4 regions of the Bacillus sp. NS1 genome follow, and region 4 is predicted to be linked to each of the others. Evidence: riboswitches for the same ligand, from Rfam matches in the RefSeq annotation. Region 4 holds a riboswitch; each other region holds the start of a gene.
The links. Region 4 has a riboswitch for S-adenosylmethionine ahead of AC4CV5_RS06570 (bifunctional homocysteine S-methyltransferase/methylenetetrahydrofolate reductase). Riboswitches for the same ligand answer to the same signal wherever they lie in the genome.

Region 1: another riboswitch for S-adenosylmethionine. It lies ahead of AC4CV5_RS15575 (2-hydroxyacid dehydrogenase); the one in region 4 lies ahead of AC4CV5_RS06570 (bifunctional homocysteine S-methyltransferase/methylenetetrahydrofolate reductase).
Region 2: another riboswitch for S-adenosylmethionine. It lies ahead of metE (5-methyltetrahydropteroyltriglutamate--homocysteine S-methyltransferase); the one in region 4 lies ahead of AC4CV5_RS06570 (bifunctional homocysteine S-methyltransferase/methylenetetrahydrofolate reductase).
Region 3: another riboswitch for S-adenosylmethionine. It lies ahead of mtnW (2,3-diketo-5-methylthiopentyl-1-phosphate enolase); the one in region 4 lies ahead of AC4CV5_RS06570 (bifunctional homocysteine S-methyltransferase/methylenetetrahydrofolate reductase).

Annotation. Positions count from the first base shown of each region.
Region 1 covers NZ_JBZAZF010000003.1:951,456-955,629, reverse strand. The annotation lists gene AC4CV5_RS15580 (FGGY-family carbohydrate kinase) at 1-990, opposite strand, end outside; gene AC4CV5_RS15575 (2-hydroxyacid dehydrogenase) at 1,008-2,042, opposite strand; SAM riboswitch class I at 2,128-2,219, opposite strand; gene AC4CV5_RS15570 (molybdopterin oxidoreductase family protein) at 2,367-4,174, shown strand, end outside.
Region 2 covers NZ_JBZAZF010000002.1:418,318-422,491, forward strand. The annotation lists gene metE (5-methyltetrahydropteroyltriglutamate--homocysteine S-methyltransferase) at 1-1,341, opposite strand, end outside; SAM riboswitch class I at 1,469-1,624, opposite strand; gene isp (serine protease Isp) at 1,756-2,715, opposite strand; gene rsbRB (RsbT co-antagonist RsbRB) at 2,938-3,771, shown strand; gene thiX (HMP/thiamine ABC transporter permease ThiX) at 3,804-4,174, opposite strand, start outside.
Region 3 covers NZ_JBZAZF010000002.1:459,112-463,285, reverse strand. The annotation lists gene AC4CV5_RS07915 (methylthioribulose 1-phosphate dehydratase) at 1-201, opposite strand, end outside; gene mtnX (2-hydroxy-3-keto-5-methylthiopentenyl-1-phosphate phosphatase) at 159-866, opposite strand; gene mtnW (2,3-diketo-5-methylthiopentyl-1-phosphate enolase) at 863-2,080, opposite strand; SAM riboswitch class I at 2,165-2,265, opposite strand; gene mtnE (methionine-glutamine aminotransferase) at 2,307-3,500, opposite strand; gene AC4CV5_RS07895 (carbon-nitrogen family hydrolase) at 3,595-4,174, shown strand, end outside.
Region 4 covers NZ_JBZAZF010000002.1:222,637-226,810, reverse strand. The annotation lists gene AC4CV5_RS06590 (DegV family protein) at 56-907, shown strand; gene AC4CV5_RS06585 (DUF3784 domain-containing protein) at 949-1,239, opposite strand; partial or broken gene AC4CV5_RS06580 (CvfB family protein) at 1,352-2,250, opposite strand; gene AC4CV5_RS06575 (YajQ family cyclic di-GMP-binding protein) at 2,349-2,840, shown strand; SAM riboswitch class I at 2,947-3,064, shown strand; gene AC4CV5_RS06570 (bifunctional homocysteine S-methyltransferase/methylenetetrahydrofolate reductase) at 3,155-4,174, shown strand, end outside.

The DNA.
Region 1 (4,174 bases), on a different contig from region 4:
ATTGTCTTCTTTAGCAAGTGCAGAAATCTCTTCCTCCATTACTTCGTACGATTCATTGGGATAAAAAATCTGTTTTAATTTTTGATAATTCAGGCCGGTAATTCCCGGATTCGTTTCCACAAGCCAATGTCCTTGATCTGTATGGCAATTCAGCCATGCTTTATGTTTTGTGTCGCCATGGCCAGCAGTAATTTTGGTTATTGGCGTTGTTGTCCCTGATACGATGGCAATGTCCTCAAGCGCAGCGCGGGTGCTTTTCACAGCCAGCTGTGTATCCCCGCCCCCTGCTATCACCTTCGCATTTATAGAAAGACCTAATTCGGATGCATACTCATTTGTTATTGTTCCAACCGCTGTTCCCGATCTTACTAGAGGCGGAAGGATAAATGGTGAAAAGCCGAATATGCCGCACATCTCTTCTGACCAAGTGTTTTGCTTTACGTCAAACAGCAGGGTTTCTGTTGCCTGCGAAGGTTCATATGTCAAAATTCCGCTCAGCTGGTATGTCACCCAATCACTGATGCTCGTAAAGCTAGCAGTTTTTTGCCATAAAGAGGGCTGACGCTGTTTTAAACCATAAAGCTTGAGCGCAGAAAAAAGTGCAGTCGGAAGGCGGCCTGTGCGGCTGTATATCTCTTCTCGATTGGGTATGCACTCCTCCCACTCACGGCCGCGATTATCAATGTTCGGCAGCCCGAGAAAAGAGTCGCCGTTTTGATCGATCAGCACAATCCCCTGTCTTTGACTCGTCGATGTCAAACCAATGATGTCAATATCACGAGAACGAGAAAGTGCACGTTTTGCCAGTTTCATCACTTGCTTCCACAGCAACTGAGGAGAAAAATAACGGCTGTCTGGGTAAAGCGTATCGGTTGAATACACGATGTCCTCCCGTTCAACTGTTTGAACATTTCCCGATACACTCACGACCGCTACTCTCGCATTCCCTGTGCCGATATCAAAAACGAGATAGCCTTTTTGTTTTTTCATTGCGTTACCCTCCTTTCTTATACCTCTGTTTTTAGTTCATCTTTGTTATACAATGTCGGAATATTAAGAGTTTTTTCACCCTTCCACTTTTTGAGAGCTCCGTTCAAGATCGTCACGTGATGATCCTCCACTTCGAAGGTTGCTCCAGCAAGATGCGGTGTTGCCAGAACATTAGCCAATGAGATGAATTCGTAATCTGATTCCTCTGGAGGTTCATGATAAAAAACGTCTAAAATCGCTCCTCTGATTTTATGTTCTTTTAATACAGATAAAAGATCTTCACGGTTTACCACAACTGCTCTCGAAGTATTGACGAAAATCGCACTCTCTTTCATTAGATCAAAATACGACCGATCAATAAGTCCTAGTGTTTCCTCGGTACGAGGCAGATGGACAGAAACGATATCACTGTCTGAAAACACCGTTTTAAGAGATACTTTTTCATATAGGGGAAGATCGTCCTGTACGTATGGATCGTAATACTTTATTTTACAGCCGAACGCTGTCAACAGTTTTGCAATCCTTTGCCCTACCGCGCCGAACCCAACCATGCCGACCGTTTTTCCCGTTAATTCATTCCCTTTGAATTTGACATAAGCCTGCAAGTAATCGCTGTCCCATTTTCCATCCTTCAGCCATTGATTAGAGGTGCTGGTATGGCGGAGAAAGGAAATCACATTGCCGATAAACATTTCAGCAACGGCTTGTGCATTCCGCCCAGGTGTATAGAAAACGGGTATGCCCCTTTTTGACGCTGCAGCCACATCCACATTGGAGGGCATTCCTCTGCACACGCCCACAAATGAAAGGCCTGAAACAGATGCAAATACGTTGTCTGTTACTTGATCAAGCTCAGTAATCAAGCCTATCGCATGTGATTCTTTTAGTAGTTGAATGAGTTCATCTTCCCGGTATGCCCGGCCTTGTTCCTTCCAGGAATGATAAATAACTGAGCCGAACAATTCTTCAAGCTCTTTTCTTCCTTCTTCGTTGTACGGTGCTGTAACCAAAACCGTCATGGTGCAAAACATCCTTTTCATCATATTTTTCATAAAAAAAAATCTCTTTCCGAAGATGGAAAGAGATTCATGTATAAGCGTGCCCTGTTTACTGACAGACGCCGGTATAAACCTTGCTTTCCTATCTTTCAAGCTGACGCTTGCTGGAATTGGCACAATAATGTTGCCGAGGTTTCATAGGGCCAGTCCCTCCACCTCTCTGGATAGAAAACGTTGAATATGTAATTTTCGGAATGAAGAATACGTTTATAATAAAGAAGTCTCAGATTGATGTCAATCTCTTTTTTCAGAATTGACGTTATCATCCGAAATGTTATAATTCTTACAATATATCTAACTAGAGAGAGGAACTGGGCCATGAAATCTTTTGCCACACAACAAAACGGCATTTTTAAATCCGTTTGCTCGCTTGACTGCCCGGATCAGTGCGGATTGTTAATACATAAAAAAGACGGAAAAATTGTGAAAGTCCAAGGTGATCCTGATCATCCAGTCACGGCCGGAAACATTTGCAACAAAGTCCGAAACATGACGGAGCGCATTTATGATGAAAAGCGGCTGACTACACCCCTCAAACGGACAGGGGCGAAAGGCCGGGCAATATTTGAACCGATTTCTTGGGAAGAGGCGATCGATACCATCACCTCACGCTGGAAACAGCTAATTGATGAAGAGGGCGCTGAAAGCATACTTCCATACAGTTTTTACGGGAATATGGGCAAATTAACAGCTGAAGGAATGGACCGCCGATTCTTTTACCGCATGGGCTCAAGCCAGCTTGAACGAACGATTTGCAGCAAAGCGGGATCTGAGGGCTATAAATATACGATGGGTATAAGTGCGGGAATCGATCCCGAGGAAACCATTCATACGAAACTATTTATTTTTTGGGGAATCAACGCAGTCAGCACAAATATGCACCAAATTACTATCGCCCAAAAAGCACGAAAACAAGGTGCCAAAATTGTCGTCATTGATGTTCATCAAAATCAGACAGGACGTCTCGCAGATTGGTTTATTCCCATAAAACCCGGAACTGACAGCGCACTTGCCCTTGGCATCATGAACATCTTATTTAAAGAAAACCTTCATGATAAAGCATTTCTGTCTGAATACACGGTCGGCTATGAAGAGCTCCGTGAACACGTGAAACAGTATGATCCGGAAAAGGTATCACTGATCACTGGTGTCAGTACCGAAGATATTTATCAGCTGGCAAGAATGTACGGCGAAACCTCCCCTTCTTTTATCAGAATCGGAAACGGACTCCAGCACCACGATAACGGCGGGATGATTGTACGGACGATTGCCTGTCTTCCGGCGATCACCGGCCAATGGCTGCACACAGGGGGCGGTGCAATTAAGCATAACAGCGGAATTTTAGAATATAACACAAGTGCCTTGCAGCGGCCTGACTTACTGAAAGGGCACACACCGAGATCGTTTAATATGAATCAGCTGGGCAAAGTGCTTTTGGAAACAGATCCACCTATTCGCTCTCTTTTTATTTACGGGACGAATCCGGCCGTTGTCGCGCCAGAAGCGAACAAAGTCAGACAGGGATTGTTGCGGGAAGACCTGTTTACTGTGGTTCATGATTTGTTTTTAACGGAAACAGCTGCATATGCGGACATTGTACTGCCTGCAACATCCGCTTTTGAAAATACTGATTTTTATACCTCCTACTGGCACCATTACATTCAGCTTCAGCTGCCGGTGATTGAGAGATATGGAGAAAGCAAGTCTAACACTGAGGTGTTCCGATTACTTGCTGAAGCAATGGGATTCACAGACCAGGAGCTCAAAGATTCAGATGCAGAATTAATCCGCCAGGCACTTGACCATCCGGATAACCCATATTTGGCGGAAATTGATTACGATTCACTTACTAAGCATTCATTTATGAAAGCGCAACGCGAAAAGCCGCTGTTTCCAGGCGAACTCCCAACTCCAAGCGGAAAAATAGAATTATATTCAGAGAGAATGAAACAAGCTGGTTTCCCGGCTTTACCGACACATACGCCTCTTCCATGCGATGACGAACATCCGTTTATGTATGTTCCGGGGCCAAACCATAATTACTTAAACTCAACGTTCTCCAACAATGTAAAGCACATCAAGCTTGAGAAAACGCCAAAGCTCTTTATCAACACAAAAGATGCTGA
Region 2 (4,174 bases), 200 kb from region 4:
TGCGCTCCGCACTTCAGCAGACTGCGGGAAGCTTCCAATCGTAGTCGTCGGCAAAAGCGGGAGGCCGAGAGATTCATTTTGCAGGGCTAAACGTTCTTCAAAAGGAATTGGGCGTTTGAAGTCTTTATCGGTTAATTGCTCCAGCTCTTTCTTTTGTTCAGAATTTGCGCTAGTTGCAAATTGTTTGAGCGCCTGAATATCAGCTTTCGCCCGCTGAATCTGTTCGCTGATCGCCGCTTTTCCTGATACTAAACCTTCTTTCAAAGCTGTCAGCTCAGCTAGTTTTTCTTTTGCGTAAGATAATCCGTTCAGCAGATCCTTCTCCAAATGCTCATCAGGGTGCTTCGCTACCGGAACATGCAACAGGCTGCTGGAAGGCTGAATCCACAGTTCATCTACTTTTGCAATGCTGAGAATATCAAGAACGGCGTCGAGACGTTCTTCAAGATCTGCCTTCCAAATGTTGCGTCCGTCAATGACGCCTGCTGCCAGCACTTTATCTGTTGGGAATCCGTGTGTTTTCAGCTGTTCCAGGTTTCTGCCTTTATCGTGAACGAAATCAAGGCCAATTCCCTGTACCGGGTAAGAGATCAGCTCTTCATAAGCATCAACAGAATCAAAATACGTCTGCAAAAGCACATTCAAGGATGAAAGCTCGTTTGTAATGCTTTCAAATAATTCTTTTGCGCCGCGGACATCTTCGGCAGAAGCTGTAACAAGCGCAGGCTCATCGATTTGAACCCATTTTACGCCTTCTTCCTCAAGCTCTTTCAAAAGCTGTACATATAACGGCACAAGGCGTTTTTGGATCGCTTTTGCTTCAGAGGGTTCATAGCCTTTAGCCAGCGTGACAAATGTATAAGGGCCGACAATCACAGGTTTTGTTTCAACGCCGTATTCCTGTTTGATCCGGCGATAATCTGTGAGCTGTTTGTTTCTTGTCAGGCGGAACTCAATGCTCTCGTCATATTCAGGAACGATGTAATGGTAGTTTGTATTAAACCATTTTGTCATTTCACTTGATACGGCGTCTTTTATTCCGCGGGCAATAGCGAAGTATGTATCGGTAGCGTCAGTCAAATGTCTGAATCGTTTCGGAATCCAGTTGAAGCTGACTGCTGTGTCGAGTACATGATCATACTGTGTGAAATCAGAAACAGGCACAACATCAATCTGCTGGTCAATTTGTGTTTTTACTGCGGATAAAAATAGGTCGTCGATTTGCTTTAAAAACGTATCTTTATCAGTGCTGCCTTTCCAATACGCTTCAAGTGCTTTTTTCCATTCTCTGTTCAGTCCAATTCTCGGAAATCCTAAATTCGATGTTTTGATGGTTGTCATTGTTTCTCCTCCTTTATATGTAAAACACTCTTGTTAACCCGCGGATACAGGCTGCTAAGAGGTTTTCTCACAACAAAAAGCCTCTTTCCCATGAGAGAAAGAGGCTTTTCTGCGTAAAACACTGCCTCTCTCATCTCTCAGACACAATCTGATGGAATTAGCACCGTGCCTTATGAGACATCAGTCTCGGCGCGAAAAGCAGTGCGCCCCATTTCACAATGGAATTACGGTCGGTTGCTGTTGGGGTCAAAAGGCCAATCCCTCGCCCAACTCTCGATAAGAGAAAATGTTATTAATTTTTTGAAAAGTTGAATCATTTGTTGGTAATCTTAACAGTATTTCAAATTCGTTGTCAACATAGAATTTGAAACTTTATTTTTAATATTCAGTTTATATTATATAAGAAAAATAATTTTATAGGGTCATCAAATGTGATTGCTCTGCTCTTTCTGCCAGTTCATCAGGAGCGGTTAAATACAGGAATCCATTACCTGCCAGCGTTTTTGCAATATCAAGCGGAAGTGTCCTGCGGATCAGCTGTGCATAAACCTCAGGTTCAGAAAGCTTTCTTTGAAATGATTCTTCTTCATAGCTTTTGATTAAAGCAAGCGCTCCGCTGACATGAGGGGCAGCCATTGAAGTGCCGGTAAGCTTACCGTACTTCTTGTTAGGAAGGGTTGATAATATATTTTCTCCCGGTGCCACAAGATCAATCTCTTTATTTGCGTTAGAAAATTCTGATAATTCGCGCGCTACGGAAACAGATCCAACAGCGATGACTTCATTATATGCCGCAGGGTAGGAAAGCTCTTCTGTGCGTTCGTCGCCGTCACCTTCATTTCCCGCTGCGCAAACGACAAGCACTCCATTTTTGACGGCGTTTTTCACTGCTTCCGCCAGCTCTGGCACATCGCTAGGACCGCCAAGGGACATTGAGATGATATCGACTTTCTGTTCCACAGCGTAGTTAATGCCGTTAATAATCCATTCGTATTGTCCGCTGCCGTTTTCACCGCCAAGAACCTTCACAATCAATAGGCTTGCCTCAGGCGCAACTCCGGCAATGCCGCCGTTTGAATCATTAGCTGCAATCGTTCCGGCGACGTGTGTGCCGTGTCCGTTGTAGTCGGAAATCGCATCTTCCTTGCCGCCGTCATCATCTGTGAAGTTCTTTCCGCCGATGATTTGGTTTTTTAAATCAGGATGGCTTGTATCGCAGCCTGTGTCCAATACAGCAATTTTTACATTTTTGCCTTTTACCCCTTTTGCCCACATTTCTGGCGCCTTAATCACTTTAATACCCTCAGGAAGCTCGTTTACATCCATAAACTGCTCATTCGTCACATACGGGATCAAGCGGATTTCACCATTCATAAAAAAGCCCTCCTTTTTTATGCTTACAAGTGGATTCAAGGGTGTTGCCTCATATTATATGAAAAAAACAACCGTTCGGACAGAGCCATTTGAAGCATTTTGAAAAAATAGGATACAACCCAAAGAATTAGTAATTTGCAAAATATTGGATGGGTGTAACGTGTATGACTGGGATTCAGCTGTCAGTCAAGTTATAATAGTGTTGGGGAAAGGAGCAGTGTGATGAAACTGAATGAAAAATTATATGCATTTTTTTCAGAGCATGTGGAACAAATGGCCGAGGAATGGATTGAAACAATGGAGGAAAGTGATCCGAATTCGCTTTACGCCTTACATAATGCATCTGTAACGGAAGAATTGAAAGAGCAGGACAGAGAGTTTTACCGGCATCTGAATTACATGTATGTTTTACCGGAAAAACAATTTCTCGAAGAATTTCAAGAGTGGGTCATTGAGCTGACGAACGATCAAAAGCATCTCGACACTCCGGTTCAGTATGTCATTCGGGAGTTTATGAGAAACCGGAGATTATATACGAAGTATTTTGAGAAGTTCGCAGATGAAAACGAGTCGGCGTTTGAATCGGGAGAGAAACAAAAATGGGCAGATTTGATTGTAAAAGTATTTGATTTTACCATTTATACATTCGTCGATCACGCTGAAATGAATGCCAAACAGCAATTAAACGCCCAAAGAGAAATGATATTGGAATTAAGCTCGCCTATCATTACCTTGAGCAAATCAACAGCTCTGCTTCCGCTTGTCGGTGACATTGATACAGAACGCGCAAAGTTTATTCTGGAAAACACGCTTCAGGCTTGTGCAAAAAGACGCGTGGAGCATCTGTTAATCGATCTGTCAGGTGTTGTGGTGGTTGATACGATGGTGGCGCACCAAATCTTTAAATTGATTGAGGCGCTCAATTTGATCGGTGTTCGGTCAACCCTGTCAGGAATCAGGCCTGAAATTGCGCAAACCGCTGTACAGCTAGGGATTGATTTTTCGAATATTACAATTAAAACCAATCTTGCCCAGGCATTAAATTATCATCAATAAGAAAAAAGCCGCTATCGACTGATAGCGGCTTTTTATGAGTCAAAAGATAAAGATACGAGAAAAGATCCTGCGAATAACAAGAGAACGAGGCAAAAGAACAGCCAGTCGCGGCGGTTGACGGTCAGCGTCCGATAATATGTCCGATTGCTGCTTCCTGTAAATCCTTTCGATTCCATCGCAAGCGCTGTTCGCTCCGCTTTTCTGATGGCACTGGCTAATAGCGGGATGGTATACCGCTTTAACGCGCTGATTTTCTCAATGAAGCCGCTCTCCGCCGCTCCTCCTCTGATCTTATGGGCCTGCTGGATCAGCTGGATCTCATCCTTTAACAGCGGAAGAAAACGAAAGCCTGCAATGACGCCATACGCGAGCTTTGGTGAGAGCTTGCACTGTTGGACAAGGC
Region 3 (4,174 bases), 240 kb from region 4:
TTCTCCGTTTTGATCCACCAGCAGAAAATCTTCATCCGTTTCTTTGCGTTTATCTTTTCCGCTTGCAGTGACGAGAAATGTTAAAGGCTCATCAGAAACTTTAATAGACAGATTGCCGCTAGTCGCCGGAAACCAATCTCTTTCTGCCAATTCCCGTTTTACTTCAGCGAGTTCTCTCCAGCGTTCTTGTTTTGCAGCCATTCCTGTACCTCCGTTACATTCTCGATATCTTTTCTTATCTCATAAAAATCTTGATACGGGAGATGATTCAGGTTCCGCTCCCGGCATTCGTTTAATAAATAATCTCTTGCAAAGCAAAGGTCTGATAGCTTTGCCGCCTCCACATCTGTAACCGAGTCACCGATCATGATGATATATTGGTTTGGCTCAGAAAGTTCATGTATCACCGACGGCTTGCAGCACCCGCATTGATTGCTACAAGTCCCTTTACAGGAATGAGGCCAATCAATATGAATATAGTCACTGTCAAATGACGCATGGTTGCAATAAATACGATCTTTTTCCACAATGCCTTCAAGCAAAGGATATACAAAAAAGTCCATTCCTCCGCTTACGATATAAAACGGCAGCTCATGCTCATTGATAAACGCTACAAATTCCCGAAAGCCTTCCCTGATTTTTGCATCTTCCAATACAAATCTTGTAATCTCTTCTTTTAAACTGCTGGGCAGAAGGCCGAACATCCGCCCGACACCTTCTTTGATTGACAGCGTTTTGGAAAGGACGCCGTCTTTTAATGCCGTCCACTCCGGCGGAGCGAATGTTTTCATGATGCTTATAATGTTGTCGTTCATCGTGATGGTTCCGTCAAAATCACAAATAATTAAAGGCTTTCGAGTCGTCATACGGCTTCAACCTTTCCCCATTTATCAAGCGCGAGCTTCAGATTCTTGCATTGTTCGGCTTTTTCATCAATCGGCTGGGCTTCTAAGACAGCATCAATTATGGCTCTGAACGCTTTGCCCCCGCCTTGGGCGCCGTTTGGATGTCCGTGTACGCCTCCCCCGGCGTTAATAATATGATCTATACCGAAATCCCGCATTAAAAGCGGAACCATGCCAGGATGAATGCCTGCTGACGGAACGGCAAATGTTTGGTTAAAGGCATCCTCTCTCACACATTCTTCATGAATCGCCAGCGCATCTTCTTTTGGAAGCGCAACCGAACCGTATGGAGATGGGAAGAGACTAAAGTCAGCACCGCAATACCGGTTTAATTTTCCGAGCAAAAGAGCGTGAGAAAAGCCGTAGAACGGAGAAGACGTAAACGCCCCGCTGACCGCTGGATGTGCCATAATCGGGATTGCGATTTCGGGATCTTCCGCTAGGCTTTGCATGACGTCCAAGCCGTAAGCAAAGACATTAAACAAAAGTGCATCCGCCCCCAATTCGGCAGCGCGTCTCGCTTTGTCTTTCAGATCCGCCGTGCGTCCAGTCAAATTGACCGCATACAGCGTTTTATGTCCGGTTTGCTCATACGTTTCTTTCAATATTTGCTTTCCTTCTGTAATTCTTGTTTCAAAAGGCGCCAGCCCTGTCTCAAAGAAAATTTCATCGTCCTTAATCAAATCAACTCCGCCAAGCGCCTGCTGTCTGAGCTGTTCTTTAATATCACTCAGGTCCCTTCCGATGACCCCTTTAAATATGCTCATTAACAGCGGTCTCTCAAACTCTCCCAGCAGTTTCCGAATGCCGTATACGCCAAACTTCGGTCCCGGCAGTGTGCGCTTAAATGCCTCAGAGAAGTGAAGATCGAGTAATTTAATTTTTCCGTCCAGCGACAGCTTGCCAAACACTGTTGTCAGTAAAGCCGGAATATCCCGAGAGAAATTGATTTCAGGATAGGCGATTGTGATCACCGCTTGTTTTCCTGATGCAGGAGTTCCCTCTCTTTCCTCGACCTTTATCACCCGTCCCTTGTGCTTTTGCATTTGCTCCTGTTTCACTAGAGGCAGATCTGTCCATGAGCCTACTGTCAATCCTGTTGCGATTTGTTCTGCTTTTTTCTCTGTATCGGCTCCCGGTTCGGTCAGGAGATATGTTGCTATTAACTCACTCATGCCTGAGCTCCTTTCATTTACATCCATATAAAAAAACCTCTTCAAACAGCAATCGCGTCTAAAGAGGTTTCGTTTCTCGTCCGAATCTTATCTCTCAGCCGCCAGCTGCAAGAATTAGCACCGTGCTTTATAAGTCGGTTGCCGGGCTTCATCGGGCTCGTCCCTCTGCCTGCTCTTGATAAGAAAATATAGATTTTATAAATTATTTTGAATTATCCCACCGTTATCAAATCTTGTCAATGCTTTTTTGGGTAAACAGGTTCAGTTTCCCAATTCGATAAGCGGCTTCTTTGAGACTTTCTTCACTTGTCAGCAGTCCGACTCTGACGTAGCCCTCGCCATATTCTCCGAAGCCGTTTCCAGCCGCAACCGCCACATTTGCTTTTTCCAGCAAAAGGTCTGAGAACTGCTCGGAAGTATAGCCTTCAGGCACAGGCAGCCATGCAAAAAATGAACCTGCCGGAGCTGTCACATCCCAGCCGATTTCCCGGCATGCAGCGATCCAAGCGTTTCGCCTGCTCTCATATCGGGCATTTTGCTCCGCCACACACGTCTGATCAGCTAGCAGTGCCGCTGCTGCAGCCTCCTGAGTCGCTCTGAAAAGACTGACAAACATGTGGTCTTGATAAAGATTGATTGCTTCAATGACCGAAGCGTTTCCGACGGCAAAGCCGACCCGCCACCCTGCCATGTTATACGTTTTTGACAGCGTGTAAATTTCAATTCCGATATCCTTCGCACCTTCAGTCTGCAAAAAGCTTAACGGTTTGCAGCCGTCAAACCCTACAGCGCCATAAGCAAAATCGTGAACGACACAGATCCCGTTTTCTTTCGCAAAACTGACCGTTTCTTCAAAAAATTCAGATGTAGCAATAGCTCCAGTCGGATTATTCGGATAATTTAAATACATCAATTTCGCCTGTTCTCTCACTTCGGCGGCGATGCTGCTGTAATCAGGAAGAAACGCCCTGTCCTTTACGAGCGGCATCATTTCCATTTTCGCTTTCGCGAGTGTGACACCTGACCAGTAATCAGGATAGCCCGGATCAGGAACTAAAATCGTATCTCCGGGATTCAACAGGCATTGCGGGAGCTCGACCAGACCGGCTTTCCCGCCGAATAATATAGCGACTTCAGTTTCCGGGTCAAGATCAATGCCGTATTCTCTTTTATAAAATGCTGCTGCGGCTGATTTTAGACTGTACGAGCCGCGAAAAGACGAGTATTTATGATTTTCAGGATCCGCAACGGCTCGTTTCATTTCCTCGACGATATGTTCCGGAGTCGGCTGATCCGGATTTCCCTGTCCGAGGTTGATGACGTCATGCCCTTCTGCGAGCTTTTGGTTCACTTTCTGCACCAGAGAAGCGAAGAATTGTTTAGGCAATTCCTTCAATACATGAGACTGTTCAAATTTCATCTATTCTCACCTTCTAAAAAAATCTTGAAATGATAGTCCATCATCATATATGGTTAAATGAAAAAAGTAAAGAAAAATTTGGAGTGATAAAAAGATGAAATGGACGATATCTTGTCTTCAATTTGATATTTCATATGGTAAACGTTCGGAAAATATCAAAAAGGCTGAATTTTTGATCGAAAAAGAAAGCAAGCATGCTGATGTTCTTGTTCTTCCTGAATTATGGACGACCGGATATGACCTGGCCAACCTTGATGAGCTCGCTGATGAAGACGGGCGTTTTGCTCAGAGCTGGCTGAAGAAAACAGCAAAAAAACATGGCGTTCATATTGTCGCCGGATCGGTCGCTGTCAGAAATGATTCTGATGTTTATAATACAATGTACATCGCGGATAAGGAAGGACAAATCGTTAAAGAGTACAGAAAAGCCCACCTTTTTCAGCTGATGGATGAGCATGTGTATTTATCAGCCGGTTCCGAAGACGGATACTTTGAGCTTGATGGCGTCAAAAGCTCAGGACTGATCTGTTACGATATCCGTTTTCCGGAGTGGATCAGAAAACATACAACAAAAGGTGCCAACGTGCTGTTTATTTCTGCAGAATGGCCGCTTCCCCGCCTTGATCATTGGAAAAGCCTGCTAATTGCCCGGGCCATTGAAAATCAATGCTTTG
Region 4 (4,174 bases):
TATAGTTGGCTTAACTCTTATGATAACGAGCGATAACGGAAAGAAGGGAAGCAATATGACAGTTCATCTCATCGCTGACAGCGCCGCCGATCTGCCACGTTCTTATTTTGAAGAAAACAACATCGGCTTTATTCCGCTCAGAGTTTCTCTCGGCGATAAAGAATACGAAGATGCAGTCACGATTGATGCGGATCAAATATTTGAAGCGATGCAAAATGGAGAAACGCCTAAGACGTCCCAAGCCTCACCGCAAACGATTAAAAATGTGTTTTTGCAATATGCCGAAACAGGTGATCCCGCTCTTTACATTGCCTTTTCCTCAGGCCTCTCCGGCACGTATCAGACAGCTGTGATGATGGCCAATGAAGTGAAGGAGGAATTCCCCGATTTCGATTTACGGGTCATTGATTCCAAATGTGCTTCATTAGGATACGGCCTGGCTGTCCGGCATGCTGCCGATCTCTGTATCAACGGGAATACAATACAAGAAATTGAAACGTCTGTAAAGAACTTTTGCAACCAGCTTGAGCACATTTTTACTGTTGATGATTTAACGTATCTCGCAAGAGGCGGCCGAATCTCCAAAACGTCCGCTTTTGTCGGCGGCCTGCTGAATATTAAACCGCTGCTTCAGATGGAAGACGGCAAGCTTGTGCCTCTGGAAAAAATCCGCGGACAGAAAAAACTTTTCAAACGAATCATCGAACTAATGAAAGAACGCGGTGATGATTGGGGCAATCAAACCGTGGGGATCAGCTACGCTGCGAACGAAGAAAAAGCCATTGTCATGAAAGATTTGATTGAAGATGAATTCAAGCCGAAAGAGATCATCATGCATCCAATCGGTTCTACGATCGGCTCGCACGCCGGCCCCGGCACATTAGCCGTATTCTTTTTAAGAAAATGAGCAAACAAAAACCTCCAGACATTTGATATATGCTGGAGGTTTTATATTAATTTTTTATTTACATAAATGATAACTCCAGCTCCATATGCTAAAATCATTGGCGGAATCAGCTGATCTTGTCCTTGGAATGAGATAAAACCGTTTAAAAGAATAAAGATCCCTGAATTTAGAAAAAAGTATCCCGCAATTTTAGCCAGACGGTCTTTTTCACGTATCCGAGACTCACCGAAACCGGACAATATCCATGTTTGCTTTTTTATTCCGGCCATATAAGCAACCCAAAAGAAAAGCATCGCAATCAGGATCAATAAAAAATCGATGCGAATTTCCACGAACTCTCCCCCTGTCTTTTAACTAACCAAACACTCTGTCTCCCCTAATGATACGTAACAGAATTTTATTTGTGAAGTTCTTATATAAAAAATAGAAGGCCTGTGCGGCCTTCTATTTTTTCTCGTATGTCCACTCGTCCTGCTGATATACTTTTCCGTTCTTCATCAAATGGCCTAGCGCGCGTTTAAAGGCGGCTTTACTCATGTTAAAACGTTCTCTGATATCGTCAGGCTGGCTTTTGTCGCCGTACGGCATAGCGCCGTTTCTTGTTCTCATATACGTTAGAATGTACTCGGCATCTACAGACAATGCGTCCTGTTTTCTCGGAAGCAGCGACATGTTGACTGAACCGTCTTCTTTGACTTGAATCACCCGTCCCGTAATTCTTGAACCGAGTCTTGGCTCCTCTTTTCTCTCTGACGGATGGATAAAACCGCGGATACCGTCATCCGTGATGATGAATGAACCCGTTGCGATTAATCTGTAAACCGTACCTGTCAGCTCTTTATTCATCAGATCTTCTGAGGCGTCGGTAAACAGTTCGCTGATGATATCTTCCGGCGCTGGTTTCGCAAACATGCGTCCTCGGTTTGTCACCTTCAGCATACAGTAAAGCTTATCCCCTTTTTGCGGCCAGACATCCTCGTATGGCGGCAAATGCTCAGTTGCAACTAGCGCGTCTTTAGATAAGCCGACATCAACGAAAACGCCCATATCTTCCACTGTATCCACCACTTCGACCCAGCCGTACTCATCAGCGCTGATGACCGGAATTTTCATCGTGGCCGCAAGTCTCTCCTGCTGATCGACGTATATAAAAACCTCTACTTCGTCTCTGTCCTCGATATCCTCAGTTATTTCACTGTTATGTAAGAGAATCGTGTCTTCTCCGTCGGTTAAAAAGTAACCGAAGTCAGTTTGGTGATCTATACTCAAGGTTAATTGCTGCCCTGGTCTCATGCTATCGTCCTTCCTGTTCCGCTTTATTTTTCTGCGGATTCTGTTAACATTTTTTCCAATCATCACAAATTGATTCTTTGATCTGTTGGAAGTTTCTCTTTATTCTACTATAATCAACACATAAGTTAAATGTTATGGAGGTTTTCATATGGCAAAAGAAAGCTCATTTGATATTGTATCCAAGGTGGAATTGCCCGAAGTGCAAAATGCGATCCAAATCGCACTCAAAGAAATCAGCACACGCTACGACTTTAAAGGAAGCAAAAGCGACATTTCTTTAGATAAAGAGGAGCTTGTCCTCGTTTCTGATGACGAATTTAAATTAAGCCAGCTGAAAGATGTACTGGTCAGTAAATTAATTAAACGAAATGTGCCGACAAAAAACATTGATTACGGCAAGGTTGAAAGCGCGTCAGGCGGAACGGTGCGCCAGCGTGCAAAACTTGTTCAAGGCATTGACAAGGAAAACGCAAAAAAAATCAATACAATTATCAAAAACTCCGGACTGAAAGTAAAGTCTCAAGTGCAGGATGACCAAGTGCGCATCACCGGAAAAAACAAGGATGACCTGCAGCAGATTATCACAGCAGTGAGAGGCGCAGATCTGCCAATTGACGTTCAATTTATAAATTTCAGATAAATTTTCTGAATCCTATTGATTATTGTCTTTATTTTCGGTAAATTTGGAGAAAGGGAAAACGCTAACCACCTTTTGGCACTTCCTGAACACGAAAACTTCATATCCGTTCTTATCAAGAGAAGCAGAGGGACTGGCCCGACGAAGCTTCAGCAACCGGTGTAATGGCGATAAGCCATGACCAAGGTGCTAAATCCAGCAAGCTCGAACAGCTTGGAAGATAAGAAGAGACAAAATCACTGACAAAGTCTTCTTCTTAAGAGGACTTTTTTTATTTCTCTTTTTTCCTTGCTGAATGTGAATAAAGGAGGCAGACAATGGGACTTTTAGAAGATTTGCAAACACAAGTGTTAATCGGCGACGGCGCAATGGGGACGCTCCTCTACTCCTATGGCATTGACAGGTGCTTTGAGGAGCTCAATATTTCAAAGCCGGAAGAAATTCAGCGCATACATAAAGCATACGTTGAGGCAGGAGCCAACATCATTCAAACAAATACGTACGGGGCCAATTATATTAAATTATCCAGACACGGCCTTGAGGATGACATCAAAAAAATGAATCAAGAGGCAGTAAAAATCGCACGGGCTTCCGCAGGCGATGCGTACGTTCTGGGGACGATGGGAGGCATCCGCACATTTAATAAAAATGCGTACAGCCTTGACGAAATCAAACGCAGCTTTCGCGAGCAGCTGTACCTGCTGCTGCATGAAGATCCGGATGGATTGCTGTTAGAAACGTATTATGATTTGGAAGAAGCCCGTGAAGTGCTGAAAATCGCGCGCAAAGAGACTGGCCTTCCGATTATGTTAAATGTCTCCATGCATGAGCAAGGCGTACTGCAGGACGGAACGCCGCTTTCTGAAGCATTGCGATCGATCGCGGATCTCGGAGCTGATATCGTCGGCATTAACTGCCGGCTCGGCCCTTATCATATGATTGAAGCGCTCAGCGAAGTGCCGATTTTTGATGACGTGTTCTTATCAGTTTATCCGAACAGCAGTCTTCCCTCGCTTGAAGAAGGCCGGCTCGTCTATGAAACAGACGACACGTATTTTCAAAACAGCGCGTCAGAATTCCGTAAGCAAGGCGCACGGATTATCGGAGGCTGCTGCGGCACCACGCCAAATCACATCCGGGCGATGGCGGAAGCGGTTGGCGGGCTTGCTCCGATTACAGAAAAAGAAGTCAAAACCCGGGCGAAGGAATTCGTTTCTGTTCAGCACGAGCGGACAGAGCCCGGCTTGAATGAGATCGCGGCGGAAAAACGCTCCATTATCGTAGAGCTGGATCCGCCGAAAAAATTGAGTTTTGACAAATTTCTGTCCGCCGCTGCT